DNA from 4 places in the Streptomyces sp. NPDC047079 genome. Region 1 is predicted to be linked to each of the others. Evidence: riboswitches for the same ligand, from Rfam matches in the RefSeq annotation. Region 1 holds a riboswitch; each other region holds the start of a gene.

Region 1 (5,758 bases):
TCCTGTACCGGCCCCGCGCGCCGCGTCCCGCGCGGCCGGCCGGTCCCGGCGCCGTTCCCCGGCGAAGCGCTCCGCGCTCCTGACGGTGGCCGTGCCGTCGGCATGCGTGATGGGGGTCGCCGGGATCGCCGCCGCGACGGTCGGCGCGGGCAGCGGCGAGGGCAAGGAGACGACGGCGAGTGCGTCCGAGGCGACGCCGGTGAAGCCGTCCGCCGCGAACAACAAGCTGGACTCCCAGCTCGAGAGCCTCTCCGCGGGCGCGAACGACTTCGCCGACCGGGCGAGCCGTACGCAGGAACGTATCGACCTCAAGGCCCAGCAGGTGGCCGAGAAGAAGAAGGCGGCGGCGGAGGCGGCCCTCAAGGAGCGGCTGCGCCCGAAGTTCGTGCTCCCGGTCCTGCAGAGGGGGCTCAGCGCCTACTTCGGCCAGGCCGGGGTCAACTGGATGTCGGTGCACACCGGAATCGACTTCCCCGTCTCCTACGGCACCACGGTCATGGCCGCGACCGACGGCACGGTCCGCACCCAGTGGAACAGCGCCTACGGCAACATGATGATCGTGACCGCCAAGGACGGCACGGAGACGTGGTACTGCCACCTCTCCAGCTACCGGGTCCCGTCCGGGACGATCGTGAAGGCCGGCCAGCCGATCGCGTACTCCGGCAACTCGGGCAACTCCACCGGCCCTCACCTGCACTTCGAGGTGCGGCCGAGCGGGGGCGCCGCGATAGACCCGCTGCCCTGGCTGCGCAGCCACGGACTGGACCCCACCTGATCGTCCCGCCTGATCGACCCACATGATCGGCCCGCCGGTAAGCCCCCGCCCTTCGACGGGGGCTCGGCCGTTTCGCTCTACGGCTTGGCCGCCGGCTCTACAGCTTCTCCACCGGCGCGTACCGCAGCAGCAGCCGCTTCGGCTTCGTGTCGCCGAAGTCGATCGTCGCCTCCGCGTTCGCGCCCGTGCCCTTCACACCGACCACCGTGCCCAGTCCGAACTGGTCGTGCGTGACGCGGTCGCCGACCGCAAGGGAGACCACCGGCCTCTCCGCCGCACCGCCCCGGCGCGTGGCGAAACCGGACGCGCCCGCGGCCGAGGACCGCGACCGGGACGACGACAGCGACGACGACAGGGAGGCCGCCACTCCCGAGACCGGCCCCGAGGAGACGGGAGCGGAGGACGAGCCCGTCCGCTTCCACTCCACATGCTGGTCCGGGATCTCCTCCAGGAAGCGGGAGGGCGGGTTGTAGGAGGGCTGGCCCCAGGCGCTGCGCATGGCGGACCGGGTGAGGTAGAGCCGCTCCCGGGCGCGGGTGATGCCGACGTACGCCAGGCGGCGCTCCTCCTCCAGTTCCTTGGTCTGGCCGAGCGCGCGCATGTGCGGGAAGACGCCGTCCTCCATGCCGGTCAGGAAGACCACCGGGAACTCCAGGCCCTTCGCGGTGTGGAGGGTCATCAGCGTGATGACGCCGTCGCCCTCGTCCTCGTCGGGGATCTGGTCGGAGTCCGCGACCAGGGCGACCTGCTCCAGGAAGTCGGCCAGCGTGCCTCCCGGGCCGGCGGCCCCCGAGGTCGCTTCGCCGCGCTCCTGCTCGAACTCCAGGGCGACGGCGGCGAGTTCCTGGAGGTTCTCGATGCGGGTCTCGTCCTGGGGGTCGGTCGAGGCCTGGAGTTCGGCCAGATAGCCGGTGCGTTCCAGGACGGCTTCCAGGACCGTGGCCGGACCCGCGCCCGACTCCACGACGGTCCGCAGATCCTCCATCAGCGCGTTGAACCGCTTGACCGCGTTCGTCGAGCGAGCCGCCATGCCGTACGCCTCGTCCACGCGGCTCAGTGCCTGCGGGAAGCTGATCTTCTCCCGCTGCGCCAAGGCGTCGATCATCGCCTCGGCGCGCTCACCGATGCCCCGTTTCGGCACATTCAGGATGCGCCGAAGCGGAACAGAGTCCTCCGGGTTCGCCAGCACCCGCAGGTACGCCAGGACGTCCCGGACCTCCTTGCGCTCGTAGAAGCGGACACCGCCGACGACCTTGTAGGGCAGGCCGACGCGGATGAAGACCTCTTCGAAGACACGGGACTGGGCGTTGGTGCGGTAGAAGACGGCGACGTCTCCCGTCTTGGCCTCGCCCCGGTCGGTGAGGCGGTCTATCTCCTCGGCGACGAACTGCGCCTCGTCGTGCTCGGTGTCGGCGACGTAGCCGGTGATCCGCGCGCCCGCGCCCGCGTTGGTCCACAGGTTCTTGGGGCGGCGCGACTCGTTGCGCTCGATGACCGCGTTCGCGGCGCTCAGGATCGTCTGCGTGGAGCGGTAGTTCTGCTCCAGGAGGATCGTGGTGGCGTCCGGGTAGTCCTCCTCGAACTGGAGGATGTTGCGGATGGTGGCACCGCGGAAGGCGTAGATCGACTGATCGGCGTCACCGACGACGCACAGCTCGGCGGGCTGGAGGTCGTCCTCGCCGGGCGGCACGTCCACGGGGTGCTCGGAGGTGCCGACCAGCTCGCGGACCAGCGCGTACTGGGCGTGGTTGGTGTCCTGGTACTCGTCGACGAGGACGTGGCGGAAACGGCGGCGGTAGTGCTCGGCGACGTCCGGGAAGGCGCGCAGCAGGTTGACCGTCGTCATGATCAGGTCGTCGAAGTCGAGCGCGTTCGCCTCGCGGAGCCTCGACTGGTAGAGCGCGTACGCCTGGGCGAGGGTCTTCTCGAAGCCGTCGGCGGCCTGGGCGGCGAAGTCCTCCTCGTCGATCAGCTCGTTCTTCAGGTTGGAGATCTTGGCGCTGAACGACTTGGGCGGGAACCGCTTGGGATCGAGGTCCAGGTCGCGGCAGACGAGCGCCATCAGACGCTTGCTGTCGGCGGCGTCGTAGATCGAGAAGGACGAGGTGAAGCCGAGCTTCTTGCTCTCACGGCGCAGGATGCGGACGCACGCGCTGTGGAAGGTCATCACCCACATCGCGTTCGCGCGCGGGCCGACGAGCTGCTCGACGCGCTCCTTCATCTCGCCCGCGGCCTTGTTGGTGAAGGTGATCGCGAGGATCTGCCCGGGATGCACGCCCCGCTCGGCCAGCAGATAGGCGATGCGGTGAGTGAGCACACGGGTCTTGCCGGATCCGGCACCGGCGACGATGAGCAGGGGGGAGCCGGCGTGCACGACCGCCGCGCGCTGGTTCTCGTTCAACCCCTCGAGCAGTGCCCTCGGGTCGAGGGCGGGGCGGGGCGCGCCGTCGCGGTAGTACGCGTCCCGGGCCGGAGGCAGGTCGAACCGCCCGCCGAACAGATCGTCCGGAACGGGCTCCGGAGCGTGATCGTCCTCGGGCGGTGGGGGCGCCTCCTCATGGGCCGGGGTGGCCTTGAGGTCCGCCAGGAAACTGTCGTCAAAGAGGCTGCTCATCGCTCTCCGAGTCTAGGGCGCCCCGCCGACAACCGGCCGCCGTCCCGAAAACTCGACCCCCGGACGTGGACAGCAGGCGTCACCGTCCGGACCCGTCGGTTCACGGTCCGCGCTCGACGACGGTCCGGAAAACCAAGGTCACAAAAACGTATCGGACAAATCTCGCCTCAACCTTCACAGGCGCCACATGAGTTGGCTACCGTGCCGGGCGGGCCGTACGACCCTCACCGGCGAAGGTCGCCGGGCCGCGCGGCCTCCGCCGAGTCCGGTGCGCCCCGTGGCAGCCGGAGCCGGGGACCCACCCGACCTGGGGTGAATCGGCCGACCGCCCTGTGGGCGCGGCCGTAGGGCACACCTTCCGGAACCACCCGCCCGAACCCGACAGCTAACCCGGTAGGCGGAGTACGGAAGGAGACGCCTTTCATGGCGGCGCACCGAAAGTCCCGCCCCTCGGGCCCACGCTTCGCGGGCATACGGACCCCCGCTCTCGCGACGGCGGCCCTCACGTCCGTGGCACTGCTCTCCCAGACGGCCCACGCCGCGCCCTCCGCCGACGACAGACCCAGCGTCGAGGAGGTCGAGAAGAAGGTCGACGACCTCTACCGCCAGGCGGAGTCGGCCACCGACAGGTACAACGCGGCCAAGGAGAGGACGGCCAGGCAGCGCAGGACCGTCGACACGCTCCTCGACGGCGTCGCCCGGCGCACCCAGGAGCTCAACGAGGCGCGCGACAAGCTGGGTTCGTTCGCCGCCGCGCAGTACCGGACCGGGACCGAGGCCCCCGACACGGCCACCTTCCTGCTGGCCGACAACCCCCAGGACTACTTCGACCAGACGCAGCTGATGAGCCGGCTCACCGGCCGTCAGAAGGAAGCGGTCGACCAGTACGTGACCGACCAGGCCGCGACGATGAAGAAGCGGCAGGAGGCCACCGACAGCCTCCGGACGCTCACCGAGTCGCAGGCGACACTGAGGTCGGCCAAGACGGACGTCCAGAAGAAGCTCGCCGCCGCACGGCAGTTGCTGTCCGAGCTGACCGCCCAGGAGAAGGCACGGCTCGCCGCGCTCGAGAAGCGGAAGCAGGAGGAGGCCCGGCGCCAGGCGGAGGCGCTGGCACGGCAGCAGGCGGACCGGCAGCGGGAACAGTCGTCGTCGAGCACGACGACCGGCTCCTCAGGGGCGTCCGCAACGCACTCCTCCTCGGGATCCTCCGCAACGGGCTCTTCCTCTGGCACTGCCGCGGGGTCCTCCGTTGTGGACTCCTCGTACGCGACGAAGGCCGCGAAGGCCCTCGCCTTCGCCCGCGCGCAGATCGGCAAGCCGTACGTGTGGGGCGCGACGGGCCCCGGGTCCTACGACTGCTCGGGCCTGACCCAGGCCGCGTGGAAGACCGCCGGGCTGACGCTCCCCCGCACCACATACGACCAGGTGAACGCCGGCGCGATGGTGCCGCTCGCCGAGGCGCAGCCAGGTGACCTGGTCTTCTTCTACGACGACGTCAGCCACGTCGGCGTCTACATCGGCAACGGCATGATGATCCACGCCCCGAAGCCGGGCGCCTACGTGCGCGAGGAGTCGATCTACTACGGCGGCGCGTCGATCATCCACAGCGTGGTGCGGCCTGCCTGACACCGACGGCTCAAGGTTCCGGTACGCGCGCGTGGGGTTGTTTTCTGGCTTCACGCGCGCGTGCCCCGTACGCAAGCCGTGCGCGCGTCCCTAGCATCGGGCGCATGTCTGGCACCTCCGCGCTCCGCACCTGGTGGGCACAGCGTCCGCCCGCCACCGGGGCCGCCGTGTTGGCGACCGGCGCCCTGTCGGTCGGGCTGCAACAGGCCGGATACGAGCTCCTCTCCCGTATCGCCCTGGCGCTGGCGGGCGCCGCCTGGCTGGGCCTGGTGGCCGACATCGCCGTACGGCTGCCGCGAGGGCTCCCGGGGTGGCCTGTCGGCTCCCCGGCCGCGCTCACCGTGGTTCCGGCCACCGCCCTGCTGGGCACCGGGATCTCCGGCCTGTACGGGCAGCAGCTCGCCGAGGCGCTCCTCGCGCTGGCCTTCGCGCTGTGGGCGGTCCTGGTCCTCCTGGTGGTACGGAACTGGGAGCGCGGTATGTCCGGGGCCGTGTTCCTCGGATGTGTGGCGGCAGAGGGAATCGCAGTGCTCGGGGCGGTACTGGCCGCGGCCGTCCGGGTGGCCTGGCTCGCCCACGCGGGGCTGGTTTTCTTCTGGCTCGGCCTGGCGTTCTATCTGATCGGGCTGCGGTGCTTCGACCGGCGGCAGGTGGCCGCCGGCGCGGGCGACCACTGGATGGCGAGCGGTGCGCTCGCCCTCTCCGCGGTGGCCGGATCGCGGCTGATCGCCGCCGCGGGC
Region 2 (5,758 bases), 150 kb from region 1:
ATCTCGCGCATGCCCTGCGGGTCGAGACCATTGGTCGGCTCGTCCAGGACGAGGAGCCGACGGGGCTGGAGCAGGGCGGCCGCAAGACCGAGACGCTGCTTCATCCCCAGGGAGTACGCCTTCGCCTTCTTGCCGGCCGCCGCTGTCAGACCCACCCGCTCCAGCGCGGCCCCGACCCGCGCACCCCGGGTGCGCGGGTCGGCGGTGGGGTCGGCGGCGTCGTAGCGCACGAGGTTGTCGCGGCCTGAGAGGAATCCGTAGAGCGCCGGGCCCTCGATGAGGGCGCCGACCTGCGGAAGCACGGCGCGCGAGGCGCGGGGCATGGGCCGCCCCAGCACACGCGCCGTGCCCGAAGTGGGCTCGATGAGGCCCATCAGCATCCGAATGGTGGTGGTCTTGCCCGAGCCGTTCGGCCCGAGGAAGCCGAAGACGCTGCCCACCGGGACGGTCAGGTCGAGTCCGTCCACGGCGAGTTGCCCGCCGCGGTAGCGCTTGGTGAGGGCGCGGGTGGCGATGACCGGGGCTTCCGGGTCGCTCACCGCCGCCCCGGAGTCCTGCGACTCCGCTTCCGCGGCGGACAGTTCGTCCATGGACTCTCCTGCTCCAGCCGTCCGTGCCGTACGGGGTCTACTTGCCCGCGTCGGCCGCCTTCACCAGCGCGTCCTTGGTGACCGCGCCCGCGTACACCTTGCCGTCGTCCGTCATCAGGGCGTTGACCAGGCGGGTGGAGAACACCGTGCCCGAGCCGAACTTGCCCTTGACCTGGTCGCCGAGGGAGCCCAGGAAGCCGGCGACCGCGCCGTCCTTGGACGAGGCGTCCGAGGGCACGCCACCCTTGCTGCCGGTGTCGAAGACGACGACCGCGTTCCAGCCCTCACCGATGGTCCTGGGCTCGGCGCCGGGGGCCGCCTTGTCGCCTTCCTGCGCCCGCTTCTCGGCGCCCCGCGCCGACTTCTCGGTGCCTTCGGCACGCGCCTTGCCCTCGTCCTTGAGGTCGTCGCCCTGGGTGACCTTCGTGCCCTTGGGCGGCGTGAAGTCGAACGTCGACGCGGCCGGCTTGGTGAACGACACCTGGGTGAAGCCCGCGTCGACGACGGCCGCTCCACCGGACGCCGGGGTAAGGGTGAACTTCAGCGGCAGCCCGGTAGTGGCGTCGACCGCGATGCTGATGGCGCCGACCGTCGTGCCCGACTGCTTGGGCTTGATGAGCAGCTTGTAGGCGTCCCGGCCCGCGACCTGCGCGGTGCCGTCGACCGTCACCGACGTCGTCTTGTCGGCGGCCTTCAGAGCCTCCTCGGCGAAGTCCTTCGGCGTGGTCGGCACGTCCTCGGGCGCCGCCTTCGCACCCTTGTGGTCGCCCGCCCCGGTCGCGTGGTACGCCTCGTTCGACGCGCTGTCGTAGGCCCACACCTGGTCGCCGTTGCGGATGACGCTGTACTCGGCGGCCTTCTCGATCAGGGAGACCTTCTGCTTGTCCTGGCCGTCGGCGGCGACGCGCAGGGTGTGCGTGCCGGAGGCCAGCTCCAGCAGCTTGGAGGTCGGGTCCGCGGCCGAGCCCCCCTTGTCGCCCGCGCCCTGCGAGAGCGCGCCCGAAGCGAGGCTGCTCTCCAGACCGCCCAGGTTGGGCAGCCCCAGGTCCGTGCTGACCTTCACCGTGCCGGACATCTGCTGGACGTCCGACTTTGCGATCTTCTCGATGAGCTGCTGGGCGCTGATCTTCGGAAGGTCGGGGTCCCCGGATCCGGCGAACGCCGGAACGAGCCCGATGGTCGCGGCCGCCACTCCCACCACTGCGACCGGGACGACGTACCGCGCGGCCGTGCGCCGCCCGTCGCGTACGTCCTCGGCCTCGCCGGCGGGCGTGCTGCCGTCGGATTCGTACGGTGCCATGTGTGCCTTACCTCCGTCATCGGCGGCGGCCTACCGTCCCTGCCCTGGTCCACCCCTGTGCCGCCATTTTCACCCGAACTCCTGTGAGGTGGTGTTGTCCATCTGACCAAATCGGCCGGGAACAAGCGTCAGACCGCGGACCCAACTCCGCGTAATCCTGGGGTATGACATCGCGGGGCGGCGACTGCTCCGAACCCGTAGGGGTCCCTCGGGCGCTGGGCCCCCTGGGCCCTGGGCGGCGACCCACTGCGGCGCATCGGAGCCCGGCTGGACCGAGGAGCGCGGGACGCGGCCGCCGAGCGGGGCCGCCCCGGTCATGGCGGCCCCGGTGGTGATGAGGGCGGTGCGGCGCTTCGCGAACGTGGCATCCGTCCGCGTGATCGCCAACCGTGTGGCGCGGGCCACAGTCACGGACAGCCCTCGGTGATCGAGAGCGCGGATCGAGCGAGGGGCGTCAGCCGGCCCGGTGCACCACCGCGTCGCACAGTTCCATCAGGGCCGCCTTCGCACCGCACTCCGGCAGCGGAGCCAGGCCCGAGCGGGCGTCCTCCACATACCGGACCGTGTCGCGGCGCGCCTGCTCCAGGGCCGGGTGAGCGCGCAGGCGGGCGAGGGCCTCGGCATGCCGGGCGTCGTCCGTGAGATCGGAGCCGAGGAGCTCGCACAGGGCGATGTCCTCGGGCAGCCCCATGCGCTCCGCGCGCTCACGCAGGCGCAGGATCGGGAGGGTGGGGATGCCCTCGCGCAGGTCCGTCCCGGGCGTCTTCCCGGACTCGTGCGAGTCCGACGCGATGTCCAGGACGTCGTCGGCCAGCTGGAACGCCACGCCCAGCCGCTCGCCGTACTGCGTGAGCACGTCCACGACCGTCTCGTCGGCACCCGACATCATCGCCCCGAAGCGGCACGCCACCGCCACCAGCGAGCCGGTCTTGCCGCCGAGGACGTCGAGGTAGTGCTCGACCGGGTCACGGCCGTCCCGGGGGCCCGCCGTCTCCAGGATCTGGCCCGTGACCAGGCGCTCGAACGCCTCCGCCTGGATCCGGACCGCCTCCGGGCCGAGATCGGCCAGGATGTGCGAGGCCCTCGCGAACAGGAAGTCACCCGTGAGGACCGCGACCGAGTTGCCCCAGCGGGTGTTCGCGCTGTCCACCCCGCGCCGCACCTCGGCCTCGTCCATCACGTCGTCGTGGTACAGCGTGGCGAGGTGGGTCAGCTCCACGACCACGGCCGAGGGCACGACTCCGGGCGCGTACGGGTCGCCGAACTGCGCCGCGAGCATCACAAGCAGCGGCCGGAACCGCTTCCCGCCCGCACGCACCAGGTGCTGCGCGGCCTCTGTGATGAAGGGCACCTCACTCTTGGTGGCCTCGAGCAGCCCCTCCTCGACAGCGGCCAATCCGGCCTGGACATCGACCTCCAGAGCCTGCTCCCGCACGCTCAGCCCGAACGGCCCGACGACGGTCACGTGGGGTCTCCTGTCTGCTGACGTCTGCTGACGATCACACGGTCGGTCTCAAGGACGGCCACTTGCTCGATGGCGTCGCCCGTCGACGCGCTCATCGAGTTGTCGATCTGTCGTCGCCATCACTCAAGTCAGCGTATCCGGTCACGTTTCGATCACCACGAGCGCCCACTGTTCCAGGCCGGGCGGTATCGGATCACGAACGGAATGTGCCTGATCATCTGATAGGAACAGATATTCCCCCACATACCCGACAATCACCCCTCACGCCGGAACCGACCTCCTTACGCCCGGGCACCCCCCGCCCTCCCCTGCGGACGTCACCCCCGTTCCCTCTACGGCTGCCCGCCCCCGCGCGCCGCATACACCGGCCAGGCATTCGAGTCGGCCTCGCGGCCACGCCCACCCCCCTCGCCCGGGAACCTCCTTGCCGGGCAACGGAGTCAAGTCCGGACGAAGGGCACTCACCCACCCGAAACGCTCCACTCAAGACACACGACATGTGACCGTTTTACCCCAATAAACCCCCTATGTAATTAACCATCGATGACGACCGCGAAGACCAGAGTGAAATAGCTCACGTCCGCGGCAGACGGGGCATTAAGGGCGTGTCACCAACTACCCCTTTGCGAATGGCAACTTGAACTCCGCTCGACAAACTGGATCACCGACCTTATTCCCCCATTTCAAGGTCAATTCGGAAGGAGTGTGACTTGCAAGCTTGTTCCGGACATGTGCTCTCGCATACCTTCCCCTCGATCCGAGCGGAACGCCGAATCCTGCCGCCGCTCGGGAGCCCATCGACCACGACGGCAGGAGCGGGGGACCCAGGTAGGCCGCCGATCCGGACACCCGCCGGAACGGCTAGGGGTGAAGCCGTGCCCTCGACATCGAGGACACGGCCGGGCACCTCCCCGCCCGAACCCGACAGCTCACCTCGCAGGCGCCGGAGAGGAATGCGACATGCCCGCTTTCGCCCTGCCCGCACGCCGACGGGACCGCGGCTCCAAGGCCGCCCGTATCACCCGTGCCCTCGCACTCGCGGGGTCGGGTGCCGCCGTTCTCGCCCTGCCGGTCATGGGAGCGACCAGCGCTTCCGCCGCGACCGGTAAGCCGGCGACGGCCACCGTGACCGCCACGACCACCGCCAAGGCCGTGACGACCCGCGGCACCACCCTGGACAGCTGGATCCGTCAGTCGCTGGAGGTCATGGCCCAGCACGGCATCCCCGGTACGTACAACGGCATCTACCGCAACGTGATGCGCGAGTCGTCCGGCAACCCCAAGGCGATCAACCTGTGGGACTCGAACGCCCGTAAGGGCATCCCGTCGAAGGGTCTGCTCCAGATCATCGACCCGACCTTCGCCGCGTACCACGTGCCCGGCACGGCGTTCGACCCGTACGACCCGGTGGCGAACATCACGGCCGCGTGCAACTACGCCGCCCACCGGTACGGCTCGATCGACAACGTCAACAGCGCGTACTAATAGCCGACGGACCGCCGGCCGGCGCTGTCGGCCGGCCTCCGGTGGCCCCCGAGGAGTCGTTCGAGCACGACGGCGATGCCGTCGTGCTCGTTCGACATGGTGACCTCGTCCGCCACGGCCTTGAGTTCGGGGTGGGCGTTGGCCATGGCCACCCCATGCGCGGCCCAGTCGAACATCGGGATGTCATTGGGCATGTCACCGAAGGCGATGGTCTCCGACGGCCCCAGGCCCAGATGGGCGGCGGCCAGTGCGAGCCCCGTCGCCTTGGTGATGCCGCACGGCTGGAGTTCGACGGTGCCGGGCCCGGACATGGTGACCGTCGCGAGGGAACCGACGGACGCGCGGGCCGCCGACGCCAACTCGTCGTCCGACAGGGCGTGATGGCGCAGCAACACCTTGCTGATCGGCTCGCACCACAGGTCGTCCCGCCGCTCGACCCGCACCGCCGGCAGGGTGGGGTGCGGCATCCGGTAGCCGGGTTCGATGAGCGTGAGGCCGTCCACCCCGTCCTGGTCGACGGCCGCGTACACCTGCCCCACCTCGGCCTCGATCTTGCCGAGTGCGGTCTCGGCCAACTCCCGGTCCAGGGTGACGGAGAAGAGGAGCCGGTTCGCGCCGGCGTCGTACACCTGCGCGCCCTGCCCGCACACCGCGAGCCCCCTACTTCCGAGGTCGTCGAGCAACGGCCGCACCCTGGGCGCCGGGCGCCCCGTCACGACGAGGTGCTGTGCGCCTGCCGCCGAGGCGCGCGCCAGGGCGGCCCTTGACCGGTCGGAGAGCGTGTCGTCGTCACGCAACAGCGTTCCGTCCAGGTCAGTGGCGATGAGTGAATATGCGAGGGGTGCGGCCATGATCAGAGAATACGGATGGAACGCCCCGGCGACTCGGCGCGAACCGGACGACGTCCGGTATCCCGCG
Region 3 (5,758 bases), on a different contig from region 1:
GAACTGCGCGAGGAACTGGGCGACGTCCTGCTCCAGGTCGTCTTCCACTCCCGGATAGCCGAGGAGGATCCGGACGCCCCCTTCTCCATCGACGATGTGGCGGGCGGCATCGTCGCCAAGCTGATCCACCGCCACCCGCACGTCTTCGGCGACGAGACCGCGACGACGCCGGAGGAGGTCAAGGAGCACTGGCTGCGCACCAAGGCGATCGAGAAGCAGCGCACGTCGGTGACGGAAGGCGTCCCTCTGGGGCAGCCGGGCCTGGCCCTGGCGGCGAAGCTGTCGTCCCGGGTGCGCTCGGCCGGCCTCGACGTGCCGCTCCCCCAGGGCGAGGGGATCGGCTACGAACTGCTTGCGCTGGCCGCGCGCGCGGAGGCGGCGGGAGTGGACCCGGAGGCGGCCCTGAGAGCCGCCGCCCGGGCCTACCGCGACGCCGTACGGGCCGCCGAGGGGCTCGGGCCGGACGACGAGGGGCCCGGGACGGACTGAGAGAGGGTTCTGGGACCTGGCGGGGCGGTAGGGCGCAGCCGTGGATACGGTCGAGGAGTGACCGACCAGCACCAGCCCGCCCGCCCCGCCTCCACACCCGCACCGGAACTCTTCACCTGGGAGTTCGCCGCCGACCCCTACCCCGCGTACGCCTGGCTCCGCGAGCACGCCCCCGTGCACCGGACGAAGCTGCCGAGCGGTGTGGAGGCCTGGCTGGTCACCCGTTACGCCGACGCCAAAGAGGCCCTCGCCGACCAGCGGCTCAGCAAGAACCCGGCGCATCACGACGAGCCCGCGCACGCCAAGGGGAAGACCGGCATCCCCGGCGAGCGCAAGGCCGAGCTGATGACGCACCTGCTCAACATCGACCCGCCGGACCACACCCGGCTGCGCCGGCTGGTCTCCAAGGCGTTCACGCCCCGCCGCGTCGCCGAGTTCGCGCCCCGCGTGCGGGAGCTGGCCGATCAGCTCATCGACGGGTTCGCGGAGCGCGGCTCGGCCGACCTCATCCACGAGTTCGCCTTCCCGCTCCCCATCTACGCGATCTGCGACATGCTCGGCGTCCCCCGCGAGGACCAGGACGACTTCCGGGACTGGGCGGGCATGATGATCCGGCACGGGGGAGGGCCCCGGGGCGGGGTCGCGCGGTCCGTGAAGAAGATGCGGGGGTACCTCGCCGACCTCATCCACCGCAAGCGCGAGGCCCTGACCGACGTGCCCGGTCCCGGCGAGGATCTCATCTCCGGGCTCATCCGCGCCTCCGACCACGGTGAGCACCTCACCGAGAACGAGGCCGCCGCCATGGCGTTCATCCTGCTCTTCGCCGGGTTCGAGACCACCGTCAACCTCATCGGCAACGGCATGTACGCCCTGCTCACCCACCCCGACCAGCGGGCGCGCCTGAAGACCTCCCTCGCTCGCGGCGAGAGCGATCTCCTCGAGACCGGTGTCGAGGAACTCCTGCGCTACGACGGCCCGGTCGAGCTGGCCACCTGGCGGTTCGCCACCCGGCCGCTCACCATCGGCGGGCAGGACATCGCCGCCGGTGACCCGGTCCTCGTGGTGCTCGCCGCCGCGGACCGGGATCCCGAGCGGTTCGCCGACCCCGATGTCCTCGACCTCTCCCGCCGCGACAACCAGCACCTCGGCTACGGCCACGGCATCCACTACTGCCTCGGTGCCCCCCTTGCTCGGCTGGAGGGGCAGACCGCGCTCGCCACCCTTCTCACCCGTCTTCCGGACCTGCGACTCGCGGTGGATTCAGCGGATTTACGCTGGCGTGGAGGGCTCATTATGCGCGGATTGCGCACGCTTCCCGTGGAGTTCGCCCCGGTTCCGAAGAAAGATCACCGCGGTACCGCCGGCGCCGCGGAGTGAGGTGGCGGACACGCCGACCGTCACAGGGAGGTGACATTTTCTCAACTCCGTGATCTTCACGTGATCTGCGCTGCATTAACTTGTGACAAGTGATCGACTGGTTATACGTTCACGCAGCAACGCGGCGGTACGCCACAGCCGCCGCGTTGGTCACTGCTGTCGTGTGAAAGGCAATCGCATGCTCTCCGGGACCGGCCGTCACCGTCGCCCCCGCCAGGCTCCGGCCCTCCTCGTCGCGGCAGGCGTGACCGGGTCGGCGATCGCGATCCCTCTCCTCGGTGCCACCGGTGCGAGCGCGGCCGACGGTACGACCTGGGACCGGGTCGCGGAGTGCGAGAGTGGCGGATCCTGGAGCGCCGACACCGGCAACGGGCGCTACGGCGGACTCCAGTTGACGCAGCAGGACTGGGAGAGGTACGGCGGTCTCGACTACGCCCCGAGCCCGGACCAGGCGAGCCGCTCGCAGCAGATCGCCGTCGCCGAGAGGATCCTCGACCAGCGGGGCGTGTCCACCTGGAGCGCCTGCGGCCTGGTCTCCGGTCTGAGCAAGGACTCGAGTGCCGCGAACGTCGACACGGGCGTGGCCGGCGACTCCTCCGGCGGATCCGCCTCCTCCCGGGGCTCCGGTATGGACTTGGGACTGTCCGACTCGTCCAGCTCTTCCGATTCATGGCGCTCGTCCGGGTCTTCCGACCCGGGTGCGTCGTCGCCCTCTTCGGCGCCTTCCTCCGCGTCCCCCTCGCCCTCCTCTTCCCCTTCATCCGCGGCGGGCACCGACTCGGCCGGGGTTCGTGCCGACGCCGGCTCGGCCGACGCGCCCAGGGGTACGGCGAAGAGCGACGAGTCGGACAAGTCCGGGCAGAGTGGAGTGCTTTCGGCTGCGGGTGCGGAGGAGGTCTCGGGTGCCGGCCGCCACCGTGGCGGCAGTGCCGACGAGAGCGTCGCGGACGGTGGCGACGACGGCTCCGCCGGCCGTCATGCCTCGCGCGGCTCCGCCGCCGCCCGCGACACCGCCGGCGGCTCGTACACCGTCCGCCCCGGAGACAATCTGTCGTCCATCGCCGACTCCCTTGACCTGCGCGGCGGATGGGCCGCCCTCTATGACGCGAACAAGGAGACGGTCGGCGCCGACCCGGACCTCATCCTCCCCGGTCAGAGCCTTGAGCTCCGGACCGAGCCGTCCGGGGACGAGTCCTGAACTACCGCCCGAACACGGCCACTTCACGCCCCGCTTCGCGTCGAATGTCCGGTTTGGCGAGAGTGAGATATGAGTCTCATAAGCCCTGATCGTCTTTGAAATTCGGCGGATCGACTGCTTACGGTCGTGATCGCTCGCCACAGCGGGCCCCGACGGTCGCAACGCCGAATCCTGCCAGCGGCCGTACGGGAACAGTCGTCGCGTCAAGCGCCGTAGGCAGGAGCGGGGGACCCAAGGTAGGTGCCGCGCCCGGGAGTTGCCCGGGAGCGGCTTGGGGTGGAGCCGCGCGCCGAGAGGTGCGCGGCCGGGCAACTCAACCGGCCCGAACCCGACAGCTCACCTCGCAGGCGTCGGTGAGGGGATCGAACCATGCTGTGTTCCGGCAAGGGCAAGCACCGCCGTCCGTCCAAGGCCGTCCGCGCCATCGCGCTCGCCGGTGTCACCGGCGCCGCCGTCGCCGCCCCGCTGATGGCGGCCGGCAACGCCTCCGCCGCCACCGCCTCCGAGTGGGACGCCGTCGCCCAGTGCGAGTCCGGCGGCAACTGGTCCATCAACACGGGCAACGGCTTCTACGGCGGTCTTCAGTTCACCAACTCCACCTGGGCCGCGTACGGCGGCACCGCCTACGCCTCGCGGGCCGACATGGCCTCCAAGGGGCAGCAGATCGCCGTGGCCGAGAAGGTCCTCGCGGGCCAGGGCAAGGGTGCCTGGCCGGTCTGCGGCAAGGGCCTGTCCGGCGCCGCCTACAACGGCGCCCCGGCCTCCGCGGGCGGCTCCGGCAGCTCCGGCGGCTCCGCGAAGAGCACCACCACCACCCGCTCGACCGAGCAGCAGGCGGCCACCCGCTCCACCCACCGCCCGGCCCCCCGGAAGACCGTCACCACCCCGACCGGCAAGAAGGTCAAGAAGGGCGACGGCGAGTACAAGGTGGTCAAGGGCGACACCCTCGGCTCGATCGCCGAGCGGCACCACGTCCGGGGCGGCTGGGAGAAGCTGTTCGAGCTGAACAAGGACATCGTCGAGGACGCCGACCTCATCTACCCGGGCCAGCAGCTGCACCTGAAGTGACCCGGCGGCCGGCCCTGAGTCTCCTCACGGCCGTGGCCCTCCTGGTGGGGGCCGCCTGAGGGCCGCCCCCGTCCCCACGGGCTCCCCGCTCCGGTGCGTGTTCCCCCGTACGCGCCGGAGCGGGGCTTTTTGCTTCCGCGCCGTTTCTTGGCCATCCGCCCTTTGTTCCGTGCTGGAACAATGTGTGCCGTCACCCTGTCCACGGGACGGTCGGTCGGCTGGCCGATGCCCCGGGACGGTTAGGCTCTAGTCGCAAGGCACACCAGCCCCGCACTTCCAGCGTCACATCCAAGAAGGAGATGCTCGTGCCGTCCATCGACGTCGTCGTAGCCCGGGAAATCCTGGACTCCCGAGGCAACCCCACGGTCGAGGTCGAGGTCGGCCTCGACGACGGCAGCACGGGTCGTGCCGCCGTTCCGTCCGGCGCCTCCACCGGCGCCTTCGAGGCCATCGAGCTCCGTGACGGAGACCCGAACCGCTACCAGGGCAAGGGTGTCGAGAAGGCCGTCCTCGCGGTCATCGAGCAGATCGGCCCGGAGCTGGTCGGTTACGACGCCACCGAGCAGCGCCTGATCGACCAGGCGATGTTCGACCTGGACGCCACCGACAACAAGGGCTCCCTCGGCGCCAACGCCATCCTCGGCGTCTCCCTCGCCGTCGCCCACGCCGCCTCCGAGGCCAGCGACCTCCCGCTCTTCCGCTACCTGGGCGGCCCGAACGCGCACCTGCTGCCGGTGCCGATGATGAACATCCTGAACGGCGGCTCGCACGCCGACTCCAATGTGGACATCCAGGAGTTCATGATCGCCCCGATCGGTGCGGAGTCCTTCTCCGAGGCCCTGCGCTGGGGCACCGAGGTCTACCACACCCTCAAGAAGGTGCTGAAGGGCAAGGGCCTGTCCACCGGCCTCGGCGACGAGGGCGGCTTCGCCCCGAACCTCGGCTCCAACCGCGAGGCGCTCGACCTCATCCTCGAGGCCATCAAGCAGGCCGGGTACGTCCCCGGCGAGCAGATCGCCCTCGCCCTCGACGTCGCCGCCTCCGAGTTCTACAAGGACGGCAAGTACCTCTTCGAGGGCAAGGAGCGCTCCGCCGCCGAGATGACGGAGTACTACGAGGAGCTCGTCGCGGCCTACCCGCTCGTCTCCATCGAGGACCCGCTGTTCGAGGACGACTGGGCAGGCTGGAAGGTCATCACCGACAAGCTCGGCGACAAGGTCCAGCTGGTCGGCGACGACCTGTTCGTCACCAACCCCGAGCGCCTCGCCCGCGGCATCGAGGAGGGCGCCGCCAACGCCCTGCTGGTCAAGGTCAACCAGATCGGCTCGCTGACCGAGACCCTGGACGCCGTCGAGCTGGCCCAGCGCAACGGCTTCAAGTGCATGATGTCCCACCGCTCCGGCGAGACCGAGGACGTCACCATCGCCGACCTGGCCGTCGCCACCAACTGCGGCCAGATCAAGACCGGTGCCCCGGCCCGCTCCGAGCGTGTCGCCAAGTACAACCAGCTGCTGCGCATCGAGGAGATCCTCGACGACGCCGCGGTGTACGCCGGCCGCAGCGCGTTCCCGCGTTTCAAGGGCTGAGCGCCAAGGGCCGCCGAGCCAGTCGTCCGTACGTCCCCGT
Region 4 (5,758 bases), on a different contig from region 1:
GGCAGCCGGAATAGGCTTCGCCGAATACCCCTCTTTGTATACGGCGCCTGTGTTAATACCGGGAACCGGACGCGTTTACGGTGTGTTGCGAAGCCCTCACACGCTCCGCGCGGTCGCCCGCGCCGGGGAAGCGCAGCCGGTGCGCGACGGTCATGCGCTCGGTGTGCAGCGCCGTGATGGCGCGCGCCCGCTCGCTGTCCCCGCGCGCGACGGCGTCCACGATTCCGCCGTGCTCGGCCCAGGACTCCACGGGATCGACCGGCGCCTCGACCACGTACATCCAGCCGATCTTGTGCCGCAGCTGGGCGAGTGTCGAGGTGAGCACGGGGCTCCCGCAGGCCTGCGCCAAGGTCTCGTGGAACCAGCCGCCCAGAGACCGCAGATCCTCGCTGCCGCCCCTCCTGGCGCGCTCCTGGCCCAGCCTGACCAGGCCGCGCAGCACCTTGAGGTGGGCCTCGGTGCGGCGCTGGGCGGCCCGCGCTGCCCCCAGCGGTTCCAGCAGCATCCGCATCTCCAGAAGGTCGGCGGCCTCCTGCTCGGTGGGTTCCGCGACACACGCGCCCGCGTGCCTGCGGGTGACGACGAAGCCCTCGGCCTCCAAGGTGCGCAGGGCCTCGCGCACGGGGACGCGGGAGACGCCGTAGCGGCGGGCGAGGAGCTCCTCGGTGAGCCGGCCGCCGCGCTCGTAGACACCCGCGACGATGTCGTCACGGATCGCCGTGCATACCGAGTGCGCCGGAATACGCATGACCGACCTCCGCCTTAATACCCGTGAAACGTCGACGGTTGACGTGTGTCCCGCCGACTCTATTGCAGCTCGCCTGAATTTCCGACGGCGAGCCGAAATCCATGGATATTTTTTGGACAGACAGCAGTCCGAAACGACGACGACCCCGGCCGATGGGCCGGGGTCGTCACATACGGGCGCGCCGCACGGCGGCCCGCTGTCAGACGTTCACGCCGTGCGATCGGAGGTAGGCGACAGGGTCGATGTCCGAGCCGTACTCCTGGGTGGTGCGCGCCTCGAAGTGGAGGTGCGGACCGGTTGTGTTGCCGGTCGCCCCGGAGAGGCCGATCAGCTCTCCCGGGGTGACGCTCTGGCCCACGGAGACGCCGATGGAGGACAGGTGGCCGTACTGCGTGTAGGTGCCGTCGTTCATCTTGACGACGATCTGGTTGCCGTACGCGCCGCCCCAACCGATCTCGACGACGGCACCCGAGCCGACCACGTGCACAGGCGTGCCCGTGGCGGCATGGAAGTCGATGCCGGTGTGGGTGCCGGAGGACCACAGGGAGCCGCCGGTCCTGTAGCCGGTGGAGACGTAGGAGTGGAGGATCGGCGCCACGTACGCGGTCAGGCGCCTGCGCTCGGCCTCGCGGGCGGCGCGCTCCTTGGCCTCGCGTTCCTTGCGCGCCTTCTCCGCGGCCTGCCGGCGCGCGGCCTCCGCGGCCTTCTTCTGCTCGGCGGCCTGTTTCTGGGCGGCGGCCTGGGCGTCGATCTTCTCCGCGACCGAGTCGCCGAGGCTGACGGCCCGGATCAGTCCCGTCTCCTCGACAGGGTGCCCGGCGGCGAAGGCCGGGGCGGCCAGGGTGCCGATGACGCCGGTGGTGGTGAGCGCCGCGACACCCACGGCGTTCGCGGTCGTACGCCGCATGCGGCTGGGACGGCGGTGCTTCCCGGTGGCGCAGGTGAACGCCATGAAGTGGCTGGTCCTTTCCTTCCCTCTCGCCTACCGGGTTAGCTGACGGGTTCGGAGCAGGAAGGTCTCCTACGGGCTGACGCCCGATTCACCCCAGGGACTGCATGGGCCCCGCCGGCCGCGAAGGCGGCGACAGGAGGGTGGGTCCCCGGCTCCCCTGGCTCGCGCCGTACGGGGACTCGGCGATGGCTGTCCGGTGCCGCGGATGCGGCGCACTGCCTGACGGACAGCCCGACAGACGCTAAAAGGAGCCTCTTTCGGTCGGCAAACCGATCAGGGGGTTTGTAGCGCATCCCACAGGGCAGAGAGGCAGCCTCCATGGCAATACGGACAAATTCCTCGAGAGGGGGCCCGGGTGACGGAAGGCGTCACCCGGGCCCTTCTGAGCGTCGCGGCTCCGGACGCGCGGGCAGCGCCTCTACTCGGCCCGGACGACGCGCACTTCGCCGATGCCCAGCGCCTTGACGGGCTCCTCGATCTGCGCGGCGTCGCCCACCAGAACGGTCACCAGCCGGTCCACCGGGAAGGCGTTCACGACGGCGGCCGTGGCCTCGACCGTGCCTGTGTCGGCGAGCTTCTGATACAGGGTCGACTGGTAGTCGTCCGGCAGGTGCTGCTCGACCTGGTCCGCGAGCGTGCTCGCGACGGCCGCCGCGGTCTCGAACTTCAGCGGCGCCACACCCACCAGGTTCTGCACGGCGACATCACGCTCGGCGTCCGTCAGCCCCTCGGCGGCGAGGGTGCGCAGCACCTTCCAGAGGTCGTCGAGCGCCGGGCCGGTGTTCGGCGTGTCGACGGAACCGCTGATGGCCAGCATCGCGGCGCCGGTGCCGTCGGGCGCGGAACGCAGCACCTGGCCGAACGCCCGCACCCCGTAGGTGTAGCCCTTCTCCTCGCGCAGGACGCGGTCCAGGCGGGAGGTGAGGGTGCCGCCGAGGCAGTACGTACCGAGCACCTGTGCGGGCCACACCCGGTCGTGTCGGTCCGCGCCGACGCGGCCGATCAGCAGCTGTGTCTGGACGGCACCGGGGCGGTCCACGATGATCACGCGGCCGGTGTCGTCGGCGGTCACCGGGGGCACGGGGCGCGGCTTGGCGGGTGCCCCCGTCCAGGCTCCGAGCGTCTCGCCGAGGAGCTCGTCGAGGTCGACGCCGGTGAGGTCGCCGACCACGACGGCGGTGGCCGTGGAGGGCCGCACATGGCGCTCGTAGAAGGCGCGGACCGCCGCAGCGTCGATGTTGGAGACCGTCTCCTCGGTGCCCTGACGCGGGCGCGACATCCGCGAGGACGCCGGGAACAGCTCCTTGGAGAGTTCCTTGGCGGCGCGGCGGGCCGGGTTGGCCATCTCGTGCGGGATCTCGTCGAGGCGGTTGCGCACCAGGCGCTCGACCTCGCTGTCGTCGAACGCCGGCGACCTCAGGGCGTCGGCGAGCAGCCCGAGTGCCTTCGACAGGCGGGAGACGGGCACTTCGAGGGACAGGCGCACACCGGGGTGGTCGGCGTGCGAGTCGAGGGTGGCGCCGCAGCGCTCCAGCTCGGCGGCGAACTCCTCGGCGGAGTGCTTGTCGGTGCCCTCGGAGAAGGCACGCGCCATGATCGTGGCGACGCCGTCGAGGCTGGCCGGCTCGGCGTCAAGGGGCGCGTCGAGGAGCACCTCGACGGCGACGACCTGCTGGCCGGGGCGGTGGCAGCGCAGCACCGTCAGGCCGTTGTCGAGGGCACCGCGCTCGGGCGCGGGGAACGCCCAGGGGCGGGCCGCGCCGGGCTGGGGCTGCGGGTGGAAGTCCATGGTCGCGAGCTCGGTCACTTCGCCGACTCCTCGTCGTTGCTCGTGTCTTCGGCGGCGGTGGTCTCGGCGGCCTGAGCGCTCTCGGCCTCGGCCGCGACCGGCTCGTACACGAGGACCGCGCGGTTGTCGGGGCGCAGACGGGCCTTGGCGATCTCCTGCACCTCCTCGGCGGTCACGTCGAGCACCCGTCGCACGGCGGTCAGCGCGAGCTGCGGGTCGCCGAACAGCACGGCGTACCGGCACAGTTCGTCTGCGCGGCCGGCGACCGTGCCGAGGCGGTCCAGCCACTCGCGCTCCAACTGGGCCTGGGCACGCTCCATTTCCTCGGCCGTGGGTCCCTCCTCGGCGAACCGGGCGAGCTCCTCGTCGATGGCGGCCTCGATGACGGGCACCTCGACGTCACCTGAGGTCTTCACGTCCAGCCAGCCCAGGGAGGGCGCCCCGGCGAGCCGGAGCAGGCCGAAGCCGGCGGCGACGGCGGTGCGGTCGCGCCGCACGAGCCGGTTGTAGAGACGGGAGGACTCGCCGCCGCCGAGGATGGTGAGGGCCAGATCCGCCGCGTCACACGCGCGCGTGCCGTCGTGCGGCAGCCGGTAGGCGCCCATGAGGGCACGCGCCGGGACCTCCTCCTCGACGACCTCGCGCAGCTGCCCGCCGATGATGTCGGGCAGCGAGCCGTCGCGCGGGTCGGGCTTGCCGTCGTGGGACGGGATGGACCCGAAGTACCTCTCGATCCAGGCGAGGGTCTGCTGCGGGTCGATGTCGCCGACGACGGACAGGACCGCGTTGTTGGGCGCGTAGTACGTGCGGAAGAAGGCGCGCGCGTCCTCCAGGGTGGCCGCGTCCAGGTCCGCCATCGAGCCGATGGGCGTGTGGTGGTAGGGGTGGCCCTCCGGGTAGGCGAGCGCGGTGAGCTTCTCGAAGGCGGTGCCGTACGGGACGTTGTCGTAGCGCTGGCGGCGCTCGTTCTTCACGACGTCCCGCTGGTTCTCCATCGACTCGTCGTCGAGGGCGGCGAGCAGCGAGCCCATGCGGTCGGCCTCCAGCCAGAGGGCGAGCTCCAACTGGTGGGCCGGCATGGTCTCGAAGTAGTTGGTGCGCTCGAAGCTGGTCGTGCCGTTCAGTGATCCGCCGGCGCCCTGCACCAGTTCGAAGTGGCCGTTGCCCTTCACCTGCCCCGACCCCTGGAACATCAGGTGCTCGAAGAGGTGGGCGAGGCCGGTGCGGCCCTCCACCTCGTGACGTGAGCCGACGTCGTACCAGAGGCACACCGCCGCGACCGGGGTCAGGTGGTCCTCGGAGAGCACCACGCGCAAGCCGTTGGCCAGGCGGTGCTCGGTCGCTGTCAGGCCCCCGGAGCCTGCCTCGGCTGTGGCCGTGTGACCCATGGGCATGTACGTCCCTTCGATCGCGGAAGCTGTCGCGGAAACCCGCGGTTTCCTGCCGGTCCTGTCACTGTATGCAAGCGTGCGGACAAGTGGCCAAGTTCCCGGGCTGCGTACGCCCAGAGCGAGACCGTGATTACGGGGGGTGGTGGACAGCGTACGGCGTTGACGGCGCGGGGGCACGCCGGTGCCGGGCCGGGGCCCCTAGGGGACGGGTCCTGGTCCGCGTTGTCGGTGCGGCGGTCCACAATGGTCGGCGTCAGATTCCATTCATGCCCAGCACAGACTGTGAAGGAGCCGGCAGCAATGGCCCGCCGCAGCACGAAGACCCCGCCGCCCGACGATGCATACGAGGAGAAGATCCTCGACATCGACGTCGTCGACGAGATGCAGGGCTCCTTCCTCGAGTACGCGTACTCGGTCATCTACTCCAGGGCGCTGCCGGACGCGCGAGACGGCCTCAAGCCGGTGCACCGGCGGATCGTCTACCAGATGAACGAGATGGGCCTGCGCCCCGAGCGCGGCTATGTGAAGTGCGCCCGTGTCGTCGGCGAGGTCATGGGCAAGCTGCATCCGCACGGCGACGCGTCGATCTACGACGCCCTGGTGCGTATGGCCCAGCCCTTCTCGATGCGCGTCCCCCTGGTCGACGGCCACGGCAACTTCGGGTCGCTGGGCAACGACGACCCGCCGGCCGCCATGCGGTACACCGAGTGCCGCATGGCCGAGGCGACGAGCCTCATGACCGAGTCGATCGACGAGGACACGGTCGACTTCGCGCCCAACTACGACGGCCAGGAGCAGGAACCGGTGGCGCTGCCCGCCGCCTTCCCGAACCTGCTGGTCAACGGCTCCTCGGGCATCGCGGTCGGCATGGCCACGAA

The links. Region 1 has a riboswitch for cyclic di-AMP ahead of ABZ823_RS03895 (NlpC/P60 family protein). Riboswitches for the same ligand answer to the same signal wherever they lie in the genome.
Positions count from the first base shown of each region.
Region 2: linked by a shared signal. The riboswitch ahead of ABZ823_RS04660 (transglycosylase SLT domain-containing protein) and the one ahead of ABZ823_RS03895 (NlpC/P60 family protein) in region 1 are both predicted to bind cyclic di-AMP.
Region 3: linked by a shared signal. The riboswitch ahead of ABZ823_RS17070 (transglycosylase family protein) and the one ahead of ABZ823_RS03895 (NlpC/P60 family protein) in region 1 are both predicted to bind cyclic di-AMP.
Region 4: linked by a shared signal. The riboswitch ahead of ABZ823_RS13980 (M23 family metallopeptidase) and the one ahead of ABZ823_RS03895 (NlpC/P60 family protein) in region 1 are both predicted to bind cyclic di-AMP.

Region 1 is NZ_JBEYUZ010000002.1:302,832-308,589, forward strand. It holds gene ABZ823_RS03885 (M23 family metallopeptidase) at 1-775, shown strand, start outside; gene pcrA (DNA helicase PcrA) at 873-3,389, opposite strand; cyclic di-AMP (ydaO/yuaA leader) riboswitch at 3,637-3,804, shown strand; gene ABZ823_RS03895 (NlpC/P60 family protein) at 3,813-5,018, shown strand; gene ABZ823_RS03900 (hypothetical protein) at 5,123-5,758, shown strand, end outside.
Region 2 is NZ_JBEYUZ010000002.1:456,513-462,270, forward strand. It holds gene ABZ823_RS04645 (ABC transporter ATP-binding protein) at 1-590, opposite strand, end outside; gene ABZ823_RS04650 (DUF2092 domain-containing protein) at 628-1,890, opposite strand; gene ABZ823_RS04655 (polyprenyl synthetase family protein) at 2,345-3,355, opposite strand; cyclic di-AMP (ydaO/yuaA leader) riboswitch at 4,113-4,311, shown strand; gene ABZ823_RS04660 (transglycosylase SLT domain-containing protein) at 4,316-4,840, shown strand; gene ABZ823_RS04665 (HAD family hydrolase) at 4,837-5,691, opposite strand.
Region 3 is NZ_JBEYUZ010000011.1:107,643-113,400, forward strand. It holds gene ABZ823_RS17055 (nucleoside triphosphate pyrophosphohydrolase) at 1-489, shown strand, start outside; gene ABZ823_RS17060 (cytochrome P450) at 547-1,866, shown strand; gene ABZ823_RS17065 (transglycosylase family protein) at 2,045-3,064, shown strand; cyclic di-AMP (ydaO/yuaA leader) riboswitch at 3,263-3,429, shown strand; gene ABZ823_RS17070 (transglycosylase family protein) at 3,434-4,132, shown strand; gene eno (phosphopyruvate hydratase) at 4,432-5,718, shown strand.
Region 4 is NZ_JBEYUZ010000008.1:144,094-149,851, forward strand. It holds gene ABZ823_RS13975 (GntR family transcriptional regulator) at 53-748, opposite strand; gene ABZ823_RS13980 (M23 family metallopeptidase) at 948-1,700, opposite strand; cyclic di-AMP (ydaO/yuaA leader) riboswitch at 1,713-1,895, opposite strand; gene ABZ823_RS13985 (pitrilysin family protein) at 2,119-3,507, opposite strand; gene ABZ823_RS13990 (pitrilysin family protein) at 3,504-4,883, opposite strand; gene ABZ823_RS13995 (DNA topoisomerase IV subunit A) at 5,181-5,758, shown strand, end outside.